2 regions of the Kitasatospora sp. NPDC032150 genome follow, and region 1 is predicted to be linked to the other one. Evidence: riboswitches for the same ligand, from Rfam matches in the RefSeq annotation. Region 1 holds a riboswitch; the other holds the start of a gene.
The links. Region 1 has a riboswitch for S-adenosylmethionine ahead of ACZ5ON_RS00980 (aminotransferase class V-fold PLP-dependent enzyme). Riboswitches for the same ligand answer to the same signal wherever they lie in the genome.
Positions count from the first base shown of each region.

Region 2: it holds a riboswitch for S-adenosylmethionine, as region 1 does, so the genes downstream of both, thrC (threonine synthase) here and ACZ5ON_RS00980 (aminotransferase class V-fold PLP-dependent enzyme) in region 1, are expected to answer to the same signal.

Region 1 is NZ_JBVIMH010000001.1:214,453-225,904, forward strand. It holds gene ctaD (aa3-type cytochrome oxidase subunit I) at 1-582, shown strand, start outside; gene ACZ5ON_RS00935 (cytochrome c oxidase subunit 4) at 582-980, shown strand; gene ACZ5ON_RS00940 (L,D-transpeptidase) at 1,307-2,452, shown strand; gene ACZ5ON_RS00945 (GntR family transcriptional regulator) at 2,469-2,837, opposite strand; gene qcrB (cytochrome bc1 complex cytochrome b subunit) at 3,184-4,845, opposite strand; gene qcrA (cytochrome bc1 complex Rieske iron-sulfur subunit) at 4,842-5,909, opposite strand; gene qcrC (cytochrome bc1 complex diheme cytochrome c subunit) at 5,906-6,715, opposite strand; gene ctaE (aa3-type cytochrome oxidase subunit III) at 6,878-7,498, opposite strand; gene ACZ5ON_RS00970 (hypothetical protein) at 7,944-8,369, shown strand; gene trpD (anthranilate phosphoribosyltransferase) at 8,491-9,567, shown strand; SAM riboswitch class IV at 9,803-9,920, shown strand; gene ACZ5ON_RS00980 (aminotransferase class V-fold PLP-dependent enzyme) at 9,972-11,378, shown strand; gene ACZ5ON_RS00985 (Lrp/AsnC family transcriptional regulator) at 11,394-11,452, opposite strand, start outside.
Region 2 is NZ_JBVIMH010000009.1:72,972-84,423, forward strand. It holds gene ACZ5ON_RS13345 (DeoR/GlpR family DNA-binding transcription regulator) at 156-950, shown strand; gene ACZ5ON_RS13350 (cupin domain-containing protein) at 1,143-1,496, opposite strand; gene ACZ5ON_RS13355 (DUF3263 domain-containing protein) at 1,601-1,828, shown strand; gene otsB (trehalose-phosphatase) at 1,968-2,834, shown strand; gene ACZ5ON_RS13365 (alpha,alpha-trehalose-phosphate synthase (UDP-forming)) at 2,908-4,395, opposite strand; gene ACZ5ON_RS13370 (glucosyl-3-phosphoglycerate synthase) at 4,659-5,651, opposite strand; SAM riboswitch class I at 5,966-6,099, shown strand; gene thrC (threonine synthase) at 6,116-7,399, shown strand; gene ACZ5ON_RS13380 (ubiquitin-like small modifier protein 1) at 7,456-7,734, shown strand; gene ACZ5ON_RS13385 (cold-shock protein) at 8,348-8,554, shown strand; gene groL (chaperonin GroEL) at 8,916-10,538, shown strand; gene ACZ5ON_RS13395 (hypothetical protein) at 10,662-11,018, shown strand; gene ACZ5ON_RS13400 (HD domain-containing protein) at 11,112-11,452, opposite strand, start outside.

The DNA of each region.
Region 1 (11,452 bases):
GCCCACTTCCACTACGTGGTCTTCGGTACCGTCGTGTTCGCGATGTTCGCGGGCTTCCACTTCTGGTGGCCGAAGATGACCGGCAAGATGCTCGACGAGCGCCTTGGCAAGATCACCTTCTGGACGCTGTTCTTCGGCTTCCACACCACCTTCCTGGTCCAGCACTGGCTGGGTGCCGAGGGCATGCCGCGCCGCTACGCCGACTACCTGGCCTCGGACGGCTTCACCACGCTGAACACCGTCTCCACCATCGGCTCGTTCCTGCTCGGTCTGTCGATCCTGCCGTTCCTCTACAACGTCTGGAAGACCGCCAAGTACGGCGAGAAGATCGAGGTCGACGACCCGTGGGGCTACGGCCGTTCGCTGGAGTGGGCGACCTCCTGCCCGCCCCCGCGGCACAACTTCCTCACGCTGCCCCGGATCCGTTCCGAATCCCCGGCCTTCGACCTGCACCACCCGGAGATCGCCGCGCTGGACTACCTGGAGAACCACGGTGAGCCGGCCAAGCACTTCGAGGGCGTGACCCCGGCGAAGTACGACAATCCGGCGCTGGGCAAGGGCAAGAAGGGTGGGAACGCCTGATGAAGGAACAGGGCAAGATCTTCCTGGGTCTGGCGGTCTTCGTACTGGCGATCGCCATCACCTACGGTCTGTGGTCCAAGGAGGCGGCCGGTACCACCGCGCTGTTCCTGGCCTTCGGCCTGTGCGCCTTCATCGGGTACTACCTCGCCTTCACCGCCCGCCGGGTGGACAGCGGCGCGGGTGACAACCCCGAGGCGGAGGTCGCGGACGACGCCGGCGAGCTGGGCTTCTTCGCCCCGCACAGCTGGCAGCCGCTCTCGATGGCGGTCGGTGGTGCGCTGGCCTTCCTGGGCGTCATCTTCGGCTGGTGGCTGATGTTCTGGGCGGCCCCGATCATCCTGATCGGCCTGTACGGCTGGGTCTTCGAGTTCTACCGGGGCGAGAACCAGAACCAGTAGGTTCTCCTCGCTCCAGGCGCCGGGCCGGGCATCCCTTCGGGGGTGCCCGGCCCGGCGCCGTTCTGTTGACCGGATAATCCGTCGGGATGTATCGCTTACCCGTTCGGTCCATTCGGACCCCTGAGCGGTAGTCCCTGCCGTGGCCGCCTTCCTACGCTCGTGAGCATCGTCGGAATCCTCTTCTGGGTGTGAGACCCCTGGAGGCAACGTTGAGCGGCATTCACGGAGCGGGCCCCCGTCGGGCCTGCATATTCGCACTTCTGGTCCTGACCCCCCTAGCGGGCTGCACGGTCGGAGGTGACGGTTCGGTGGAGGCGGTCAGCGCCGTGGATGTGAAACCCCTGGTTCATCTCCCGGCGGCCGATGGAATCGACCCGAACCTCCCCATATCGGTCACGGCCGAGAAGGGCAGCAAACTGACCGATGTCACCGTCACCGGACCGGACGGCCGGCAGGTCGTCGGGAAACTGGCCGATGACCAGCGGAGCTGGCAGAGCGTGGGACGGCTCGGGGCGGGGACCAAGTACCTGATCCGGGTGGCCGCGGACGACGGTGACGGCGGCCGCGGCGAGACCACCGGCACGTTCACCACGGCCCAGGGCCGGGCCAGGCTGAGCGCGGAGCTCGGCCCCAACACCAGCGGCTCGGGCCTGTACGGCGTCGGTCAGCCGCTCACCGTCAAGCTCTCCCAGCCGATCAAGGACCCGGCGGCCCGGCAGGAGGTGGAGCGCAGCCTCAAGGTGGTCTCCGAACCCGCCGTGACCGGCTCCTGGTACTGGGTGGACGACAGCAACCTGCACTTCCGCCCCACGGAGTACTGGCCCGCCCACGCCACCGTGAAGTTCTCCTTCGACCGCCCCGGTACCCGGATAGCCGACGGGCTGTACGAGGGTGACGCGGTCAGCCGGACCATCCGGACCGGCGACCGGGTCGAGGTGCTGATAGACGCGGGCTCGCACTACCTGACCTACCGCCGCAACGGCGAGGTGGTGAACACCATTCCGGTGACCACGGGCAGGCCGGGGTTCTCCACCCGCAACGGCATCAAGGTGGTGCTCGGCCAGGAGGCCAGCGTCCGGATGAGGAGTTCGTCCATCGGCATCGCGGCGGACAGTCCCGACTCCTTCGACACCAACGTCAGGTGGGCCACCAGGGTCACCTGGAGCGGAGAGTACGTGCACGCGGCGCCCTGGTCGCTCTCCTCCCAGGGCGTGGAGAACGTCAGCCACGGCTGCACCGGGATGAGCACGGCCAACGCCAAGTGGTTCTTCGACGAGACCAGGGTCGGCGACGTGGTCCAGGTGGTGAACAGCTTCGGCAAGATGATGGAGCCGTTCGGCAACGGCTTCGGGGACTGGAACGTCTCCTGGGCGGAGTGGACCAAGCACAGCGCCCTCGGCCGGACCGTCAGCACCGCGGGCCGGGCGGAGGAGGAAGCCGTGCCCGTCGGCGCCGTGGTGCCGCAGGTCTAGGGCCTGCCCGGCGGGCTCAGGAGCCGTACGCCAGCCGGAGAGCGTCCCGTACCGCGCTCATCGCCTCGTCCCTGGAGAGACCGAGGCGGTGGGCGCGGTCGGCGTACTCGGCGGCGGCGGTGGCGGCCAGCCGGTGCGAGGTGTCGCCGACGGCGGCGATCAGGGTGCCGCGCCGGCCGTGCGTCTCGACCACGCGGTCCGCCTCCAGCTCCCGGTACGCGCGGGCGACGGTGTTGGCGGCCAGGCCGAGCTGTTCGGCCAGCGCCCGGACGGTCGGCAGCCTGAGACCGGCCGGCAGCGCGCCGCTGCGGGCCTGCTCCGCGATCTGCGCGCGGACCTGCTCGTACGGGGGAGTGGCGGATGAGTGGTCGATGCTCAGCTGCACTGATGGGCTCCTGACGGGTCGTTGGACCCCATTGTGCCCGAGTGATCGGTTAGGCCCGGCCGCCGTGGCCGGGACGCCGCCCCGGCCACGAGGCACCGGGTGGACATCCGGACGGCGACCGACGGCTGTTCGCGCGGTTCCCCGCGCCCCGGACTGTGCGCCCCGGACTGTGCGACGCGGGCCGTCGGGATCGGCCCGGCAAGGGGGCCTTCCGCTCCACACCGGACACCGGGGCGCTCCGGCGGCCCGGGCCAGCAGCCGGCCGGCGAGAACGGCCGAGGGCCCCTGCCCGGCGGCTGCCGGGCAGGGGCCCTCAGGTGGCGATCAGCGGCGTTGCCGCGCGGGATCAGTGGTGGCCGTGGCCGCTGGTGATCTCGCGGTGCTCCTCCGCCGTCGGCTTGGGGATCTGGCCACCCTCGCCGAAGTAGCCCTGGGAGAGCTTGGCGCGGGTCTTCTCCAGACGGCCGACCTTGCGCTTGACGCCGTTCTCGTCGACCTGGGCCGGGATCGGCAGTGGCTCGTACTGCTCGTGGGCGACGTGCTTGTACAGCTCGGCCTGCGGCAGCTGGGCGTGGACCTCGATGAACTCACCGTGCGGCAGGCGCTTGATGACGCCGGTCTCGCGACCGTGCAGCACCTTCTCCTTGTCGCGGCGCTGCAGACCGAGGCACCAGCGCTTGGTGATGAAGAAGACCACGACCGGCACCACGAAGAAGCCGACCCGGACGAAGTACGTGATCGAGTTGAGCGACAGGTGGAAGTGCGTGGCGAACAGATCGTTGCCACCACCGATCAGCAGGACCAGGTAGACGCTGATCCAGGCCGCACCGAGCGCGGTACGGACCGGGGCGTTGCGCGGGCGGTCCAGGATGTGGTGCTCGCGCTTGTCGCCGGTGACCCAGCCCTCGATGAACGGGTAGACCGCGATGGCGACCAGGACCAGCGGGAAGATCATCAGCGGCACGAAGACACCCAGGTTCAGGGTGTGGCCCCAGGCCCGGACCTCCCAGCCCGGCATGACACGGATCAGACCCTCGGAGAAGCCCATGTACCAGTCCGGCTGGGCGTCGGTCGACACCTGGTCGGGGCGGTACGGACCGTACGCCCAGATCGGGTTGATCATCGCGATCGCGGAGATCGCGGCGATGATGCCGAAGACCAGGAAGAAGAAGCCACCGGCCTTGGCCATGTAGACCGGCATCAGCGGCATGCCGACGACGTTCTTCTCGGTCTTGCCCGGGCCCGCCCACTGGGTGTGCTTGTGGTAGAAGACCAGGATCAGGTGCGCCACCAGCAGGCCCAGCATGATGCCCGGGATGAGCAGCACGTGGATGGTGAAGAAGCGCGGGATGATGTCGGTGCCGGGGAACTCGCCGCCGTACAGGAACATCTGGATGTAGGTACCCACCAGCGGGACGGCGAGGATCGCGCCTTCCATGAAGCGGATACCGGTACCGGACAGCAGGTCGTCGGGCAGCGAGTAGCCGAAGAAGCCGTCGAACATGCCGAGGACCAGCAGCAGGAAGCCGAAGACCCAGTTGATCTCGCGCGGCTTGCGGAACGCGCCGGTGAAGAAGACGCGCATCATGTGCACGAGCATGCCGGCGACGAACACCAGCGCGGCCCAGTGGTGGATCTGACGGATCAGCAGACCACCGCGGACCTCGAAGCTGATGTTCATGGTCGAGGCGTAGGCCTCGGACATCTTGATGCCGTCGAGCGGGGCGTACGGGCCGTGGTAGACGACCTCGGCCATGCTCGGCTTGAAGAACAGCGTCAGGTACACACCCGTGAGGATGATGATCACGAAGCTGTAGAGGCAGATCTCACCGAGCATGAAGGACCAGTGGTCCGGGAAGATCTTGCGCAGGTTGGCCTTGGCGAGGGAGTAGATCCCCAGCCGTCCGTCCGTCCAGTCAGCTGCCGCTTCCCACTTGTTGGCGGGGTTGGCACGCGTGCTGCCACTGCTGGGCTTTGCGTCGGTGCTGACGCTGCTCGCGGAACTCATGAGCGCTCCCAGAAGCTCGGGCCGACGGGCTTGCTGAAGTCGCCGGTGGCGACCAGGAAGCCCTTCTCGTCAGTGGTGATCTTCAGCTGCGGCAGCGGGTGGCCGGCCGGGCCGAAGATCACGCGCGCACCGTCCGCCAGGTCGAAGGTCGACTGGTGGCAGGGGCAGAGCGCGTGGTGGGTCTGCTGCTCGTACAGGCTGATCGGGCAGCCGACGTGGGTGCAGATCTTGGAGTAGGCGAGTACGCCCTCGAAGCCGAGCTCGCGGGACTTGGCGTCCTTGATGTCCTCCGGAGCGATCCGGACGATCATCAGGGCGTCCTTGGCGATGCGCTGCTGGAAGTCCTCGTCGGACTCCTCCAGGCCCTCCGGCTTGGCGAAGGTCAGCGAGCCGACGACGATGTCCTCGGCCTTCATCGGCTGGTTGGTGTTCATGTTGATCAGCTGGATCGGCTTGGCCGGTGTGGCCTCGTTCCAGTTGGTGTGGTCCAGCTTCTTCTCGGGCAGCGGGCCGAGATCGCGCAGCAGGACGACGCCGGAGAGCGGCACCAGGGCCATCGAGCCGATGAGCGTGTTCCGCAGCAGCTTGCGGCGGCCGAAGCCGGACTCCGCGGCGCCGGTCTTGAACTGCTCGATGACGTCGTTGCGGACCTCGTCGTCGGCCTCGATCGCGTGGCGCTCGGCGGGCATCTCGACGTCCGACATCAGGGTGCGGGCCCAGTGGACCGCGCCCGCGCCGATGCAGAACAGAGCCACGCCCAGGGTCAGACCCAGCGCGAAGTTCAGCGCGCTGATGTGGCCCAGCGGGAAGACGTAGATGATCTTGTCGATCGGGAAGATCACGTACGAGGCGATGAAGCCGATCGTGGCCAGCATCGACACGATGAACATCAGCGAGACCTGGCGCTCGGCGCGCTTGGCGGCCCGCTCGTCGATGTCGGTACGACGGGGCTCGTGGGCCGGCAGGCCCGGGTCGGCGAACGGGTCGCCGTGCTCGGCCACCTCGTGGCCGTGGGAGGCGTCCTGCGCCTCCGGCAGCTTCTCTTCAGGAATGTCGTGGCTCATGACTTCTTGGCCTTGGTGGTGTGGGCGGCGACCCAGATCGCGACCGCGATGAGGGCGCCGAGACCGAAGATCCAGCCGAACAGACCCTCGGTCACCGGACCGAGGCTGCCCAGGGCGAGACCACCGGGGTTGGGCTCCTCATTGGTGGTGTGGCGGACGAAGGCCACGATCTGCTTCTTCTGCTCCTCCGGCATGGTGGTGTCGGGGAACGACGGCATGTTCTGCGGGCCGGTCTGCATGGCCTCGTAGATGTGCTTCGCGTCGACGCCCTCCAGCGAGGGGGCGTACTTACCCTTGGTCAGGGCGCCACCCTGGCCGGCGAAGTTGTGACACTGGGCGCAGTTGGTGCGGAACAGCTCGCCACCCTTGGCCACGTCCTTCGGGTCCGTGGACGAGTACTGGTCCTTGGTCGGGGCGACCGGGCCGGGGCCGAGCGAGGCCACGAAGGCGGCCAGCTGGTCGATCTCGGCCTGGCTGTAGACGACCTTCTTGCGCGGGACCTGGGCACCCGGCTGCTGCGCGGGCATGCGGCCGGTGCCGACCTGGAAGTCGACAGCGGCGGATCCGACGCCGACCAGGCTCGGGCCGTCGGAGGAGCCCTGGCCGTTCAGACCGTGGCAGGAGGAGCAGCCCACGGCGAAGAGCTTCTTGCCCTCATCGATCGCGAGCGACTGCGCCGAGGTGTCGGCCTGCGCCTTCTCGGCGGGGGCGAACGCGGCGTACAGCCCCCCGGTGGCCGCCAGGGCGAGAAGTAGGACGACCAGCGCCGCCAGTGGGTGGCGCCGTCGTGCGGAGAGCTTTTTCACGGAATAACCCCGGTGTCAGGATCTGGTCGTCGGCTGGTGGGCGTGCCCGGCGGCGCGGTCTGCTCTGGGCCGGCTTCGGGACGCGCGTTCAGGTCGGAGCGGCACGGCCCGCTGACGGGCGAGCGCTGTCTCCGACCGGCGGCCAGCGACCTGATCAGCTGGTTACTTGATCAGGTAGATGGTCGCGAACAGGCCGATCCACACGACGTCGACGAAGTGCCAGTAGTACGACACCACGATCGCGGCGGTGGCCTGCTCGTGCGTGAACCGCTTGGCTGCGTAGGTCCGTCCCAGGACCAGCAGGAAGGCGATCAGACCACCCGTCACATGCAGGCCGTGGAAGCCGGTGGTCAGGTAGAACACCGTGCCGTACGGGTCGGAGGACAGCGAGAGGCCGTCCTTCTTGACCAGTTCGGTGTACTCGAAGATCTGGCCGCCGATGAAGATCGCGCCCATCACGAAGGTGATGGTGAACCACGTGCGGAGCTTCTTCACGTCACCGCGCTCGGCCGCGAAAACGCCGAGCTGGCAGGTGAGGGAGGAGAGCACCAGGATCGTGGTGTTCACCGAGGAGAAGGGCACGTTGAGGGCGTGCGCCTTCTCGGTCCAGAACTCTGCGCCCTTGACCGAGCGGAGCGTGAAGTACATCGCGAACAGGGCCGCGAAGAACATCAGCTCCGAGCTCAGCCAGACGATGGTTCCGACGCTGACGAGGTTCGGCCTGTTGACCGCTCCGTGCGCGTGTCCGGTTTCTGTTGCTGTTGCTGTCGCCACGACGGACATTATGTCGGTCCCTTATTCCGTCTTCACGCCGGGGGTCTCCCTTCGGAGTGTCCGGTGCGTGCGGTATGCGCAGTTGGGCTCCGGCGGGGTGTTCGGTCGTGGGCCGAGTGCGGTGATGTCCGTTTTCTAATGGTTCTTCGGGCTGGTCGGAGCCGGTTCGGGGGCCGCCCGGCCGGTGACGGCACTCCTGTGCTCCGCGTGTCGCTACCGCGCGAGCCGGTCCGGCTGGGCTAGGGCCTCCACCGTCCGGGTGATGTGACGATATCGGGGTGACGGCCCGTCCTCCGGGTGGGTGAGGCCCGCGCGCGGTGCCTTGAGCGAGATCGCGCCAGGGGCTCACCCCGGGGGGTGGGCGGGAGTAGCATCCGGAAGTAGACGTGGTCCGGATCACACTGGACTCGTCGGAGCAGACGTTATAGAGGACGAGCCCCCGGGAGCAGGCCCCATGGCGCACACGACCGACGAGACGCTCACCGTTCTGGTCTACAGCGACGACCGCAACACCCGGGAGCAGGTGACTCTCGCGCTCGGTCGGCGGCCCGCCGCCGATCTGCCGGAACTGCGTCATCTGGAGTGCGCGACGGTGCCCGCGGTGCTGCGGGCGCTGGAGCGCGGCGGGATCGACCTCTGCATCCTGGACGGCGAGGCCGTCCCGGCCGGCGGGCTCGGGGTCGCCCGGCAGATCAAGGACGAGATCTACGGCTGCCCGCCCGTGCTGGTGCTGATCGGCCGGCCGCAGGACTCCTGGCTGGCGGCCTGGAGCCGGGCGGACGCCGCGATCTCGCAGCCCGTCGACCCGGTGGCACTCGCTAGGGCGGTCGCCGCACTGCTCCGGGCCCGGCTCGAGGCGCGGACGCCCACCCGCCACTGATCTCCGGGGCGGGGCGTCTCAGCGGGGCGTCTCGGTAGAAGAGAAGACAACGGCACGGGTGCCCGCCCGGTCGATAGGCTGGCTTCATTCCTTTCGGTGAACACGAGAGCTGGAGTCGGCCATGGTGAACGTGAACCCTGCGAACGGCGGTATCGACCCCGCGCAGGTGATCCGCACCTGGCCGGACCTCCTGAGCACCCTGTTGTCGGGCAGCGACCTCGCCCAGACGGACGCGGTCTGGGCGATGGACCGGATCATGAGCGGTGAGGCGACCCCGGTGCAGGTGGCAGGGTTCATGGTCGCGCTGCGGGCCAAGGGCGAGACGGTGGACGAGATCACCGGTCTGGTCGAGTCGATGTACGCGCACGCCGAGCCGCTGCACATCCCCGGGCCCGCGGTGGACATCGTCGGTACCGGCGGCGACCGGGCCAAGACCGTCAACATCTCCACCATGTCCGCGATCGTGGCGGCGGCCGCCGGCGCGAAGGTGGTCAAGCACGGCAACCGGGCGGCCTCCTCCGCCAGCGGTTCCTCCGACGTCCTGGAGCGGCTCGGCATCAGCCTCGACCTCAGCACCCGCCGGGTGGCCGAGGTGGCCGAGGAGGTCGGCCTGACGTTCTGCTTCGCCGCCAAGTTCCACCCGGCGATGCGGCACGCCGCCCCGGCCCGCCGCGACCTCGGGGTGCCGACCGCCTTCAACATCCTCGGGCCGCTCACCAACCCGGCCCGGGTCACCGCGCACGCGATCGGCTGCTTCGACACCCGCCTGGCCGGGCTGATCGCGGGAGTGCTGGCCCGGCGGGGCGCCCGCGCGCTGGTCTTCCGGGGTGACGACGGCCTGGACGAGCTGACCATCTCGACCACCTCGCACGTGTGGATCGTGAAGGACGGTCAGATCGTCGAGACCTCCTTCGACCCGCGCGAGGTCGGCATCGAGCCGGTCGGCATCGAGGCGCTGCGCGGTGCCGACGCCGAGTACAACGCCGGTGTCGCGCGCCGGGTGCTGGGCGGTGAGCGCGGTCCGGCACGGGACGCCGTCCTGCTCAACACCGCTGCCGCGCTGGTGGCGCTGGACCTGACGGACGCGCCGCTGGCCGACCAGCTGCGGGCCGGGATGGAGCGGGCGGCGGCTGCCATCGACTCGGGTGCCGCGCAGGACGTCCTCAAGCGGTGGGCCGAGGCGACGGCACGCGCGTAGCCCCGCCGGCTCCGAGGGGGAGGCGCGCGTCACGGGAGGTGGCGGGCCGCACCCGCATCCGGCGGGTGCGGCCCGCCGACCCGTCAGGTCCGGTGGTCCGGAAGGCCGGCCCGGCCGCAGCTCGGCGCGGTTTCGCGCGCGCCCGGGGCCTGCGCTTCTGCGGAGCCGGAGAGGGCCGTCCGGAGTGTGGGATGTCGTTTGACCGTCCTTCGGGGCTGGCCTAAAGTCCAGCGCAGGTCATGAGTGACAGCGTCAAGCCCCAGCTGGCTGTCCGGCAACCCTCCGTCCGTGGCGGGGTGCCCTGGGTGAGGACCGGGCTGCGTGGCGATCCGTCCGCGCGGCAAGCGCGGACGCCCGGTGTATCTGCATTCCCGGGGTCCCCGGCCCCAGAGGAGTGCGTTCCCATGTCCGCTCACCAGTCGCCCGCTGCCGCCCCTTCGACGGCAGGCACCCTTTCGGAGGGCTGTGCCCCGCTCGCCGTCCTCGGCCACGACGTCCAGGTCCCGCTGGTCAGCGGTGAGAAGGTCGGGTACGCCGCGCTGGACTACGCGGCCAGTGCCCCGGCGCTCCAGCGGGTCTGGGACGACGTCGCCGCCTACGCCCCGTACTACGGCAGTGTGCACCGCGGCGCCGGATACCTCTCGCAGCTGTCCACCGACCTGTTCGAACAGAGCCGCCGTACCGTCGCGGACTTCCTGGACCTGCGCGAGGGCGACCAGACGGTGTTCACCCGTTCCACCACCGACTCGCTCAACCTGCTGGCCGGGGTGGTTCCGGCGGGCACCCGGGTCTTCGCCTTCGAGACCGAGCACCACGCCTCGCTGCTGCCGTGGCGCCGCCACGGCCTGACGGTCGGCTACCTGCGCGCCCCGCGCTCGCACGCCGAGGCGGTCGCCGCGCTGGACGCCGCGCTCGCCGAGCACCCCGAAGGCCCGCGGCTGCTCTGTGTGACCGGTGCCTCGAACGTCACCGGGGAGCTGTGGCCGGTCGCCGAGCTGACCGAGGTCGCCCACCGGCACGGTGCCCGGGTCGTGCTGGACGCCGCGCAGCTGGCCCCGCACCACCGGGTCTCCGTCCGCGAGCTGGATGTCGACTGGATCGCCTTCTCCGGCCACAAGCTGTACGCCCCGTTCGGCGCGGGCGTGCTCGCCGGGCGCGGCGACTGGCTGGACGCGGCCGAGCCGTACCTGGCCGGCGGCGGCGCCAGCCGTACGGTGGCCCGGGAGGCGGACGGGTCGGTGGCCGTCGAGTGGCACCGGGGGCCCGCCCGGCACGAGGCGGGGTCGCCCAACGTGATCGGCGCCTACGCCATCGCCTCGGCCTGCCGGGCGCTGACCGAGGCCGGCTTCGACGCGCTGGAGGGCCGGGAGCAGCGACTGGTCGAGCGGCTCAAGGCCGGGTTGGCCGAGATCCCCGAGGTCAGGGTGCTCAGCCTGTTCGGTGCGGACTCCGCGCGGGTGGGGGTGCTCTCGTTCGTGGTGCGGGGCTGGAACAGCTCGCACTTCGCGGCGGTGCTCTCCGCCGAGTACGGGATCGGGGTGCGGGACGGTCTGTTCTGCGCGCACCCGCTGGTCCGTACGCTGCTCGGCGGTGAGGACGCGGCTCCCTCGGAGTGCGGCGCCCCCGAGCCGTCGCTGCCCGGCGAGCGCAGCCTGAACGCGATCCGGGTCAGCTTCGGCGCCGGGACGCCCGACGAGCACCTGGACCGCTTCCTGGTGGCCGTCCGCGAGCTGGTCACGGACGGCGCGCGGTGGACCTACCGGAGCGAGGGCGGGCGCTGCGTGGCGGACACCCGGCGCGAGCGGGCGTAGCGGGGCGGCGCCGGGTTACTCGTCGAGGCCCAGTGCGAAGGCGGCCTCCAGGTCGTGCTGGGAGTAGGTGCGGA
Region 2 (11,452 bases), on a different contig from region 1:
GTGACCGGCAGTGTGCGGGTTGGCCGGTCGCGGACAACGCCCGGACCGGCGCTGGTGTGCGAAGCTGTCCAGGCTTCGCGCATAGGCGCGCGGCAGTGGCCGCGCTGTTCGCGACGGTCGCATCGAGTGCGTCGGTACAGGAGGAGCGGCCCAGCGTGTCCAGGTACGAGCGGTGGAACGCCCTGCTGGAACTGCTTGCCGAGCACGGCAAGTTGGAGGTCGAGGAGGCCGCCGACGCGCTGGAGGTCTCCGCCGCCACCATCCGGCGCGACCTCGACCAGCTCGCCCGCCAGCAGATGGTCACCCGTACCCGCGGCGGCGCGGTGGCGCACAACGTCTCCTACGACCTGCCGCTGCGCTACAAGACGGCCCGGAACACCGACGCCAAGCAGCGGATCGGTGCGGCGGTGGCCGGACTGATCGAGGCCGGCGAGGTGGTCGGCCTCAACGGCGGGACCACCACCACCGAGGTGGCCCGCGCGCTGGCCGTCCGCCCCGACCTGGCCGAACGGCCGGAGAGCGGCCCGGGGCAGAGCGTCACCATCGTGACCAACGCGCTGAACATCGCCAACGAGCTGACGGTCCGTCCGCACGTGAAGATCGTGCTGACGGGCGGTGTCGCCCGCCCCCAGTCGTACGAGCTGATCGGCCCGCTCGCCGGGCTGGTGCTGAACGAACTCACCCTGGACGTCGCGGTGCTGGGCGTGGACGCGCTGGACGCCGAGCACGGCGCGACCGCCCACCACGAGGGCGAGGCCAGCGTCAACCGGCTGCTCGCCGAACGGGCCCGCCGGGTGGTGGTGGCCGCCGACTCCTCCAAGCTGGGCCGCCGGGTCTTCGCCCGGATCTGCGGCGTGGACCGGATCGGCACCCTGGTCACCGACGGGGGCATCACCCCCGAGCTGTCCGCCGCCTTCGCCGAGGCCGGGGTGCGGGTGATCGTGGCCTGAACCCCCGTGGCGCACGCGGGAGTCGGGCAGCACCGAAGGGTGCGGCCGTCAGGCGCGGACCAGCGCGACCAGCGGGATCGTGCGGTCCGAGCGGTGGCGGAACCCGGCGAAGTCGGGGTTCACGGCGATCTGGCGGGCCCAGGGCTCGTCGTGCTCGACCTCGTCCACCAGGAGGAGGGAAGTGACGGGATGTCAGCCGTTTCCGAGATCGATCGAGTAGGCCTTGCGCAGGGTTTCATGGACGGTCCAGGTGGTGCGGTCGCCTTCGTGCAGGACGGCGAAGTCGCCGGGGCCGACCTCCAGGGTCGGTCCGCCCTCGATCTCGATGGTGGCGCGGCCGCTCACCACCACGAACAGCTCGTCAGCCTCGACGTCGGTCACCACGCCCGGGGTGATCTGCCAGATCCCGCGCAGCCGGCGGCCGTCCTCGGACTCCCAGAGCACCTTGCCGGTGACCTCCGGGGTGCCGGAGACGATCTGGTCGGGGTCGAGGGGCTCGGGTTCGAGCTCGACGTCGGGGATGTGCAGAGCGAAGCTGTTGGTCATGCCCCGACGCTAGCCGGACGGCGGGTGCGGCGGGGGTGACAGGGTGTGTCCGAGCGGCCGGGCACAATGACACTTCGTACCGGCTCGGCAGGGAGGTGGGCGTGGTGTCCGGACTGAGCGAACGCGAACTCGCGGTGCTCGCGCTGGAGGCGCGGCAGTGGCGCACGGCGGGCGCCAAGGAACGCGCCATCCGGGAGGAGCTCGACCTCTCGGCCACCCGGTACTACCAGCTGCTCAACGGTCTGCTCGACCGGGAGGAGGCACTCGCGCACGACCCCGTGCTGATCAACCGGCTCCGCCGGATCCGGGAGGCCAAGCGGGCGGAACGCTAAGAGGCCGCGGGCCCCGTCCGCGCGGCCTCCAGGGCCGGTCCGGCAGGTCTTTTCGGATCGGTGCCCGGTGCCCGGTGCCGCACGCGGCTCCGCGCGTCTTCGAAGGCTCAGTCGCCCCTGTGCTGGGTAGGGTCGGTGCATGGGTAGGACCGAACAGTTCGTACCGAGTACCCCGGTCGGCCGGGCGGGCCTGGCGGCCCTGCTGGCGGCCCCGTCCGAGGCGGTTATCGCGCTCGACTTCGACGGGACGCTGGCCCCGATCGTTCCCGACCCCGAGCAGGCGCGCGCCCGTCCCGACGCGGTGGCCGCGCTCTCCCGGCTGGCTCCACTGGTCGGTGCGGTGGTGGTGGTGACGGGTCGGCCGGCGGAGGTGGCCGCGCGGTACGGCGGCTTCCCGGCCGCCCCCGGCCTCGGACACCTCACCGTCCTGGGCCACTACGGCGCCGAACGCTGGGAGGCGAAGACGGGCGAGCTGACCGCAGCCGAGCCGCCGCCCGGGGTGGCCGCCGCCCGCGCCGAACTGCCCGGCGTGCTGGAGCGGTCGGGCGCCCACCCCGGCACCTGGGTGGAGGACAAGGGGCGGGCGCTGGGCGTGCACACCCGTCGTACCGGCGCCCCCGAAGCCGCGCTCGAACTGCTCCGCGAGCCGCTGGCCCACCTCGCCGCCGACCACGGCCTGATCGTCGAACCCGGCCGCTACGTACTGGAGTTGCGCCCGCCCGGGGTGGACAAGGGTGCGGCGCTGACCGCCTTCCTGGCCGAGCGCCCGAGGGTCGGTGCGGTGCTGTACGCCGGGGACGACCTGGGTGATCTGCCGGCGTACGCGGCCGTCGAGAAGCGCCGGGCGGACGGGCTGCCCGGCCTGCTGGTGTGCAGCAGCGGGACGGTGGCGGGCGAGGCCCAGGTGCGCGAACTCGCGGAGCAGGCCGACCTTTCGGTACCCGGACCGGCCGGACTGGCCGAGCTGCTCACCGAGTTGGCGGACCGGATCGAATCGGCGGGCTGAACCGACAGGCCTCGGGCGGAGCGGGGCGCCGGCGAGCCGCGCCCCGCTCCCTGCCCCGTCGGTGGCGGAACCGTCAGTCCAGCGCGCGGAGTTGGTCCAGGAACCACTGCTGGGGCGAGAGCGCGGTGGCCGCGTCGGCCAGCCGCTCGGTGCGGTCGGCGCGTTCGCCGGCGGGCATGTTCAGGCCCCGGTGCAGGGCGTCGGCGGTGGCGACGATGTCGTACGGGTTCACCACCAGGGCGTCGTCGGCGAGTTCGGCGTGAGCGCCGGCCTCGCGGGAGAGCACCAGGGCGCACCCCGCGTCGGAGACCACCGGCACCTCCTTGGCGACCAGGTTCATCCCGTCCCTGATCGGGTTGACCAGGGCCACGTCGGCGAGCCGGTAGGCGGCCAGCGAGCGCGGGAAGTCGTCGTTGACGTGCAGGATCAGCGGGCGCCAACGCTCCGTACCGAACTCGTCGTTGATCTCCCGGGCGATTCGCTCGACGGCCGCCGTGTACTCCCGGTACTCGGGCAGGTCGTGGCGGGAGGGGTAGGCGAAGGCGATGTGCACCACCCGGTCGTGCCACTCGGGGCGGGTGCGCAGCAGGTGCCGGTAGGCGAGCAGGCCGCGGACGATGTTCTTGCTCAGCTCGGTGCGGTCCACCCGGACGACCGTCCGGCGCGGTGTCCCGTCCGCCGAGCTGCCGACCGACTCGCGCAGCGCGGCCAACCTGGCGTCCACGTCCGGCTGGTGGGACCGGGAGCGGAGGAAGTCGGCGTCGGCGCCGAGACTGTGCACGCCGAGTCGGGTGGTGCGGCCGGCGAGGGTGATGGTGAGGGCGTCCCGGTCCACCGTCGCACCGAGCACAGCCTCGCAGCAGTCGGCGAAGGCGAACGCCCAGCGGAGCGTCAGGAACGCCGCCCGGTCGGCCCCGAGGATGCCGGTGAGCACCGCCTCGGCGACGTCGTCCGGCAGCATCCGGTAGTACTCGGGTGGGGCCCACGGCGTGTGCGAGAAGTGGCCGATGCGCAGGTCGGGCCGCATCTCGCGGAGCAGGGCCGGGGTGAGCGAGAGGTGGTAGTCCTGGACGAGCACCGCCGCGCCCGGGGCCGCCTCGGCGGCCAGGGCCTCGGCGAAGGCGGCGTTGTACGCGCCGTAGGACTCCCACTCGCGGTGGAACCGCTCGTCGAAGAGCGGTGAGAAAGGGGTGTCGTACAGCAGGTGGTGGACGAACCACAGGCTGGAGTTGGCGATCCCGTTGTAGGCGCGGTCGAAGGTGTCCGGGTCGATGTCGAGCATCCGTACGGCCTGGCCGCCGACGTCGAAGCCGCCCAGATCCAGCCTGCCCTCGGGGGAGCGGCGGACCGCCGCGCGGTCGGCGTCGCCGAGCGCGGCGCAGACCCAGACGGAGGACGGGTCGTCGATCGCGGAGAGACCGGAGACCAGGCCACCGCCGCCTCTGCGCAGGGTCAGTGAGCCGTCGGCCTCGATGCTGAAGGACACCGGGCCGCGGTTCGAGGCCACCAGGATCGGTGCCCTGCCGGTCGGATGCGAACGTTCGGTCGCGAAGTCGGCCATCAGTCCTCTCCTCAGGGCCACGGATTCATCCGAAGGGATGGGCTCCCGGTGCGCGGTGGATGGGAGCGCTGCGGACCCGTACAGTCAGTGACCTGCCCACGGGCAGCGGTCAGGGCTTGGCCGTCATGAGGTTCCACGGGGCCAAGTGGGATGCCCTCTCGTCGCGAGAGGGGGAGTCACGTCTTCAACCTTGCCGGACGGCAACGGTTGCAAACCACGCGCACCCCGGGCGACACACCGCGGCGGCGACCCCGCGCGGACCCTCACCCGGCGGCGGGGCGCGCCGTGTACTCCGGAACCGTCCGCATCGGGGGCCGCTCCAACGCCGCGACCGGGTGGGTGTGGGAGGCGAAGCCGCGGGCGAGCGGGTCGCGGGTGAACTGGGTGAGATGGGGGTGGACCAGGTCGTCCGCGGCCTTGAGCCGGTGGGTGCGCTCCAGCCGTTCCAAGGCGGTGCGGTAGATGGTGGCCGCCATCCGGCCGAGGGCCTGTCCGTCCTGGTGGCGGTGGTGCCGGACGCCGACGTCCACCTGGGCCAGGGCGTCCAGGCCGACCTCGTCCAGGGCGTCCACCAGCAGGCCGAGTTCGACCCCGTACCCGGTCGGGAAGTGCAGCCGCTCCAGCAGCGAACGCCGTGCCGCGTACTCCCCGCCCAGTGGCTGGACGAACCCGGCCAGCAGCGGCCAGTGCAGGTTGAGCAGCGGCCGTGCGACCAGCTCGGTCACCCGTCCGCCGCCGGCCGGCACCACCGCACCCGCGGTCTCCAGCGGCCGGTCGTACATCGCCTTGACCAGCTGGATCCCGGGGTCGGTGAGCAGCGGCCCGATGATCCCGGAGACGAAGACCGGGTCGAACTCGCGCAGGTCGGCGTCGATGAAGCAGACGATCTCGCCGGAGGTGGCCAGCAGCGAGCGCCAGAGCACCTCGCCCTTGCCCGGGACGGCGGGTATCCGGGGCAGCAGGTCGTCGCGGTGCACCACCCGGGCACCGGCGGCGGCGGCGAGTTGGGCCGTCCGGTCCACCGAGCCGGAGTCGACCACCACCAGCTCGTCGACCAGCGGAAGCCGCTCCATCAGTTCGCGCCGGATCGCACCGACGATCTCGCCGACCGTCGGCTCCTCGTCCAGTGCGGGCAGCACCACGCTGACCGTTCCCGCCCGGCCCGCCGCCTGCTTGGCCGCCAGCAGGGCCTCGACTGGACGGTCGGCGGCCGACCAGGAGCGCTCGCGCAGCCAGCGCCCCACCTCCGGCAGCAGGGCCTCGGGGTCGGTCATCGCCTGCTCGGCTCCGGGCGCTCCGCCCCGGTGCTCGTTCGCCGTCCGTCGTCCGTCGCGGGCGGCGGAGCCGCCGATCGGCACTGCGGCATCGGCGCGCCCCTCGACTCGGCGGGTCGGCTGGTCGGGCACGGTGTCGCTCCTTGCGGTCGGGCGGAAACTGTCGGGTTCATCTCGCGTGTCGGACGCTCCCCTTCGAGCTTGACACCTTCGGCTACAGTCTTCGTAACTCGGCCCGAGGCTTCGCACCGCGGGGCCGGCCGAGCAGCGTGACCAGCGCGATCACAACTTCACAGAGCTCATCCAGAGGGACTGAGGGAACGGCCCGTCGACGTCCCGGCAACCTTCTCGTCCGGCTGTCGCACAGGCCCCGGCGGGACAGGTGCCAATTCCGGCCCGTGGCGCGACCGCACCACGGGGAAGATGAGGAGAGAGGCCTCGCCATCATGGCTACCGCTACCCGTGTACCCGTCGCGACCGTTGACCTCGGCCCCGCCGCCGCACTGTCCTGCCGCGAGTGCGGCACCCGCTTCACGCTCGGTCCCAGCTTCGCCTGCCTGGAGTGCTTCGGCCCGCTGGAGATCGCCTACGACTTCGGGTCGTACAGTGCCGAGGAGTTGCGCCGGCGGATCGAGGCCGGCCCGGCCAGCATCTGGCGCTACGCCCCGCTGCTGCCCGTCCCGGCCGACGTGGCCGGCAAGCCCAACCTGAACCCCGGCTGGACCCCGCTGGTCAAGGCCGACAACCTGGGCCGCGAGCTCGGCTTCAGCGCGCAGCTGCACATCAAGGACGACTCCGGGAACCCGACCCACTCCTTCAAGGACCGGGTGGTCGCCTGTGCCATCGAGGCGGCACGAGCCTTCAACTTCACCACCCTGTCGTGCTCTTCGACCGGCAACCTGGCCGGCGCGGTGGGTGCGGCGGCGGCCAGGGCCGGGTTCAGGTCCTGCGTGTTCATCCCGCACGACCTGGAGCGGGGCAAGGTCGTGATGGCCGGTGTCTACGGCGGCGAACTGGTCGGCATCGAGGGCAACTACGACGATGTGAACCGGTTCTGCTCCGAGCTGATCGGCGACCCGGCCGGTGCGGGCTGGGGTTTCGTCAACGTCAACCTCCGTCCGTACTACGGCGAGGGATCCAAGACCCTGGCGTACGAGATCTGCGAGCAGCTCGGCTGGCGGCTGCCGGAGCAGATCGTCGTCCCGGTCGCTTCGGGCTCCCAGCTCACCAAGATCGACAAAGGTCTGCAGGAGCTGATCGGGCTCGGCCTGGTCGAGGACCGGCCGTACCGGATCTTCGGCGCCCAGGCCGAGGGCTGCTCCCCGGTCTCCGCGGCCTTCAAGGCGGGCCACGACGTGATCCGCCCGGTCAAGCCGGACACCATCGCCAAGTCGCTGGCGATCGGCAACCCGGCCGACGGCCCGTACGTGCTGGACATCGCCCGCCGCACCGGCGGCGCGGTCGAGGACGTCACCGACGCCGAGGTGGTGGCCGCGATCAGGCTGCTGGCCCGGACCGAGGGCGTCTTCGCCGAGACGGCGGGCGGGGTGACCGTCGGCGTGCTGAGGAAGCTGGTCGAGACCGGTCGGCTGGACCCGTCGAAGGAGACCGTCGCGATCAACACCGGTGACGGTCTGAAGACCCTGGACGCGGTGGCCGACGCCGGACTGACCGCCACCATCCGTCCGACGCTGGACTCCTTCCGTGCCGCGGGCCTGGCGTCCGCCTGACGCCCGCCCGTCCCCTCCCGGCCCCAAGACACCACCGCACCCAGGAGCTTCGCACCATGAGCGCTTCCGTCCGCATCCCCACCATCCTGCGCACCTACACCGGCGGTGCCGCCGAGGTGACCGCCCAGGGCGCGACCCTGGCCGCCGTCATCGCCGACCTGGACGCCAACCACCCCGGCATCGCCGCCCGCATCCTGGACGACGCGGGCAAGCTGCGCCGCTTCGTCAACGTCTACGTCAACGACGACGACGTGCGCTTCGCGGAGGGCCTGGAGACCGAGATCGAGGACGGCGCCAGCGTCTCTGTCATCCCCGCGGTGGCCGGCGGCTGCTGACCGGCCGGCACCCGTCCCGGATACCGCGGGACTAGCACGCCGGGAGCCGTCGACGGGCATGGAATGGCTATTTCCGTGCCGGTTGGCGGCTCTTGGCGCGCCGGTGGAAAAGGGTGGCCCGAAGGGGCGGTAAAGTGCGCTGATACCGGCATGCATCCCGCCGGCCAACCGCGGGAGCACGGCCCGCGGCCGGCCCGCCCCCGGCGCCCTGACGGCCGATCGCACACACAGGGCTCTTCCGACCGCTGAGGCGGACCTTGGGCAGTCCGCCGCAGAGGATGTCAGGACGACGTCAGAAATTCACCGGCGATTTGCGACTGTTCGTCCATTATGCCCGGCGGGAATAGGCATGGTCTGCCGCTTTCATCCCGTGGCATCCGAAAGCTTCCGGATGGAATTCCCGGAAGTTGGGCCTGTTGCAGAGGGCACCTGTCCGGATACATTCAGCGGCGGTCGTACGCAATCACCCGTCGGCCCGGCAACTCCCGGGAGGCGGCGGAGGTTTGCGGCGTGCACGGCTGCGCTCAGGGGGGTTTCCTCGGGCCGGCCTACCAGCCTGGGTCCGCACCCTGCGGGCCCGCGAAGGGCCAGCACAGCACAAGGGGAGTTCGGAATGGCTCAGGGCACCGTCAAGTGGTTCAACGCGGAGAAGGGCTACGGCTTCATCGCGGTCGACGGTGGTGCGGACGTGTTCGTCCACTACAGCGCGATCCAGATGGACGGCTACCGCACCCTCGAAGAGGGTCAGCGGGTCGAGTTCGAGATCTCCCAGGGGCAGAAGGGCCCGCAGGCGGACATGGTCCGCGCCGCTGCGGTCTGACCTTCCGGCCTGCGGAGCCCTCGGCTCGGTCACGAGCTGGCGCTCACAACGTTGTTCGAGCAGTGGACCCGTACGACCCCCGTCGTACGGGTCCACTGCTGTCCTCGACGGTGTCCGGATCCGGACGCGGGCGGCCGCTCGGAACCGCCGACTCCCGGTCGACACTGTCGCATTGGGCTTGCACTCGGTATCCCAGAGTGCTAATCATTGGCGTTAGCACTCTCCGCTCGAGAGTGACAAACGGACCGGGTCGGTGAGGTTCCGGGGAGCGGCAGGGGAAAGGACCCCCGCTCCTGGGTGCCGTCCGTCGCGGGCACCTCTTGGTCCGAGCAGTCGACCGTGTCCTGGAGGACCACTTCCGATGGCCAAGATCATCGCGTTTGACGAGGAAGCTCGCCGCGGCCTTGAGCGTGGCATGAACCAGCTTGCCGACGCAGTCAAGGTGACGCTGGGCCCCAAGGGCCGCAACGTCGTCCTTGAGAAGAAGTGGGGTGCCCCCACGATCACCAACGACGGTGTCTCCATCGCCAAGGAGATCGAGCTCGAGGACCCGTACGAGAAGATCGGTGCGGAGCTCGTCAAGGAGGTCGCCAAGAAGACCGACGACGTCGCGGGTGACGGCACCACCACCGCCACCGTGCTGGCCCAGGCCCTGGTTCGCGAGGGCCTGCGCAACGTCGCCGCCGGCGCCAACCCGATGGCCCTGAAGCGCGGCATCGAGAAGGCCGTCGCCGCCGTCTCGGACCAGCTGCTGGCCCAGGCCAAGGACGTGGAGACCAAGGAGCAGATCGCCTCCACCGCCTCCATCTCCGCCGCCGACACCCAGATCGGTGAGCTGATCGCCGAGGCCATGGACAAGGTCGGCAAGGAAGGCGTCATCACCGTCGAGGAGAGCAACACCTTCGGCCTGGAGCTGGAGCTCACCGAGGGCATGCGCTTCGACAAGGGCTACATCTCCGCTTACTTCGCCACCGACCTGGAGCGGATGGAGGCGTCCTTCGAGGACCCGTACATCCTGATCGCCAACTCCAAGATCGGCTCGGTCAAGGACCTGCTCCCGCTGCTGGAGAAGGTCATGCAGTCCGGCAAGCCGCTGGTCATCATCGCCGAGGACGTCGAGGGCGAGGCCCTGTCGACCCTGGTCGTGAACAAGATCCGTGGCACCTTCAAGTCCGTCGCCGTCAAGGCCCCGGGCTTCGGTGACCGCCGCAAGGCCATGCTCGGCGACATCGCCATCCTCACCGGTGGCACCGTCATCTCCGAGGAGGTCGGCCTCAAGCTCGAGAACGCGGGCCTGGACCTCCTGGGCACCGCCCGCAAGGTCGTCATCACCAAGGACGAGACCACCATCGTCGACGGTGGCGGCGACAGCGAGCAGGTCGCGGGCCGCGTGAACCAGATCCGCGCCGAGATCGAGAACAGCGACTCGGACTACGACCGCGAGAAGCTGCAGGAGCGCCTGGCCAAGCTGGCCGGCGGCGTGGCCGTCATCAAGGCCGGTGCCGCGACCGAGGTCGAGCTCAAGGAGCGCAAGCACCGCATCGAGGACGCCGTCCGCAACGCCAAGGCCGCCGTCGAGGAGGGCATCGTCGCCGGTGGTGGCGTCGCCCTGCTGCAGGCCAGTGTCGCGTTCGAGAAGCTCGAGCTGGACGGCGACGAGGCCACCGGTGCCAACATCGTCCGCGTCGCGCTGGAGGCCCCGATCAAGCAGATCGCGACCAACGCCGGCCTCGAGGGCGGCGTCGTGGTGGAGAAGGTGCGCAACCTCCCCGCCGGCCACGGTCTGAACGCGGCCACCAACGAGTACGTCGACCTGGTCGCCGAGGGCATCATCGACCCGGCCAAGGTCACCCGCTCCGCGCTGCAGAACGCCGCGTCCATCGCGGCGCTGTTCCTGACCACCGAGGCCGTCATCGCCGACAAGCCGGAGAAGGCCGCTGCCCCGGCCGGCGGCGGCATGCCGGGCGGTGACATGGACTTCTGATCCTCCCCGAGGATCGGCGAGTTCTGATCGTCTGCGAGGGCGGTCTCCCCACAGCGGGGAGGCCGCCCTCGCGGCGTCCGCTCCCGCGTGGGACGGCGGCGCCGGCTGCGGGAGAATGGGTGGATGGCCAGCTCCGAGATCGAAACCGCCCTGCACACCGCCCGCGCCCTGGTCCTCGCCGACCTCACCGCCCGGGACGTCGCCGAGGCCGCGGTGGTCTCGCTGGTCGAGAAGGCGGTCACGCACCGCCGCTGGTGGCTGGAGCAGTGGCCGGACGGGACGGAGTACGTGCTCGGGCTGCTGGCCCAGGATGTCCAGGACGCCCTGCTGGAGGCTTACGGCCGCTGGCCGCTGTGCACCGCCTGCGCGGCGGAGGGGGATCCGCACGCGCTGAGCGTGGAGCCGGAGTTGGGGCCGGAGCCGCACTGGGTGTGCGGCAAGAACGGCACCGTGGTGGCCCCGGTCGGACAGCTCGTCTGAGCCTCCTCCCGGGCCGGGCGGGTGAGCCCGGCCCTGTCCGGGGCTATGGCGGGCGGAGCCGGGCGGCTCGGTTGATCCCCGTTCCGGTACGGGTCAGCCGAGCTCTGCGAGTTCGGCGGCCAGATTGACCCGGGCCCGGGCATCGAAGCGCTCCCGGGCCTCAGGGGTGCGGTAGAGGGCGGGCAGATCGAGCAACTGCCGCAGCACGGCGGCCCGTCCGGCCCGGAAGGCGTCCTCGGGGACGAAACCGTACTCCTCGCGCACCGCCGCCGCGTACGCCGCGTACGCCTGGGGCGGTCCGCCGAGCACGGCCAGGTCGGCGTCGCAGAGCACCTCGCCGTTACCGTCCCCGGGCTCGGGGTGATGGGTGACGGTGAGCCGGACCAGCCGGGCCACCTCGGTGGTCAACTCCTCGGCCAGGCCCGCATCGCGCA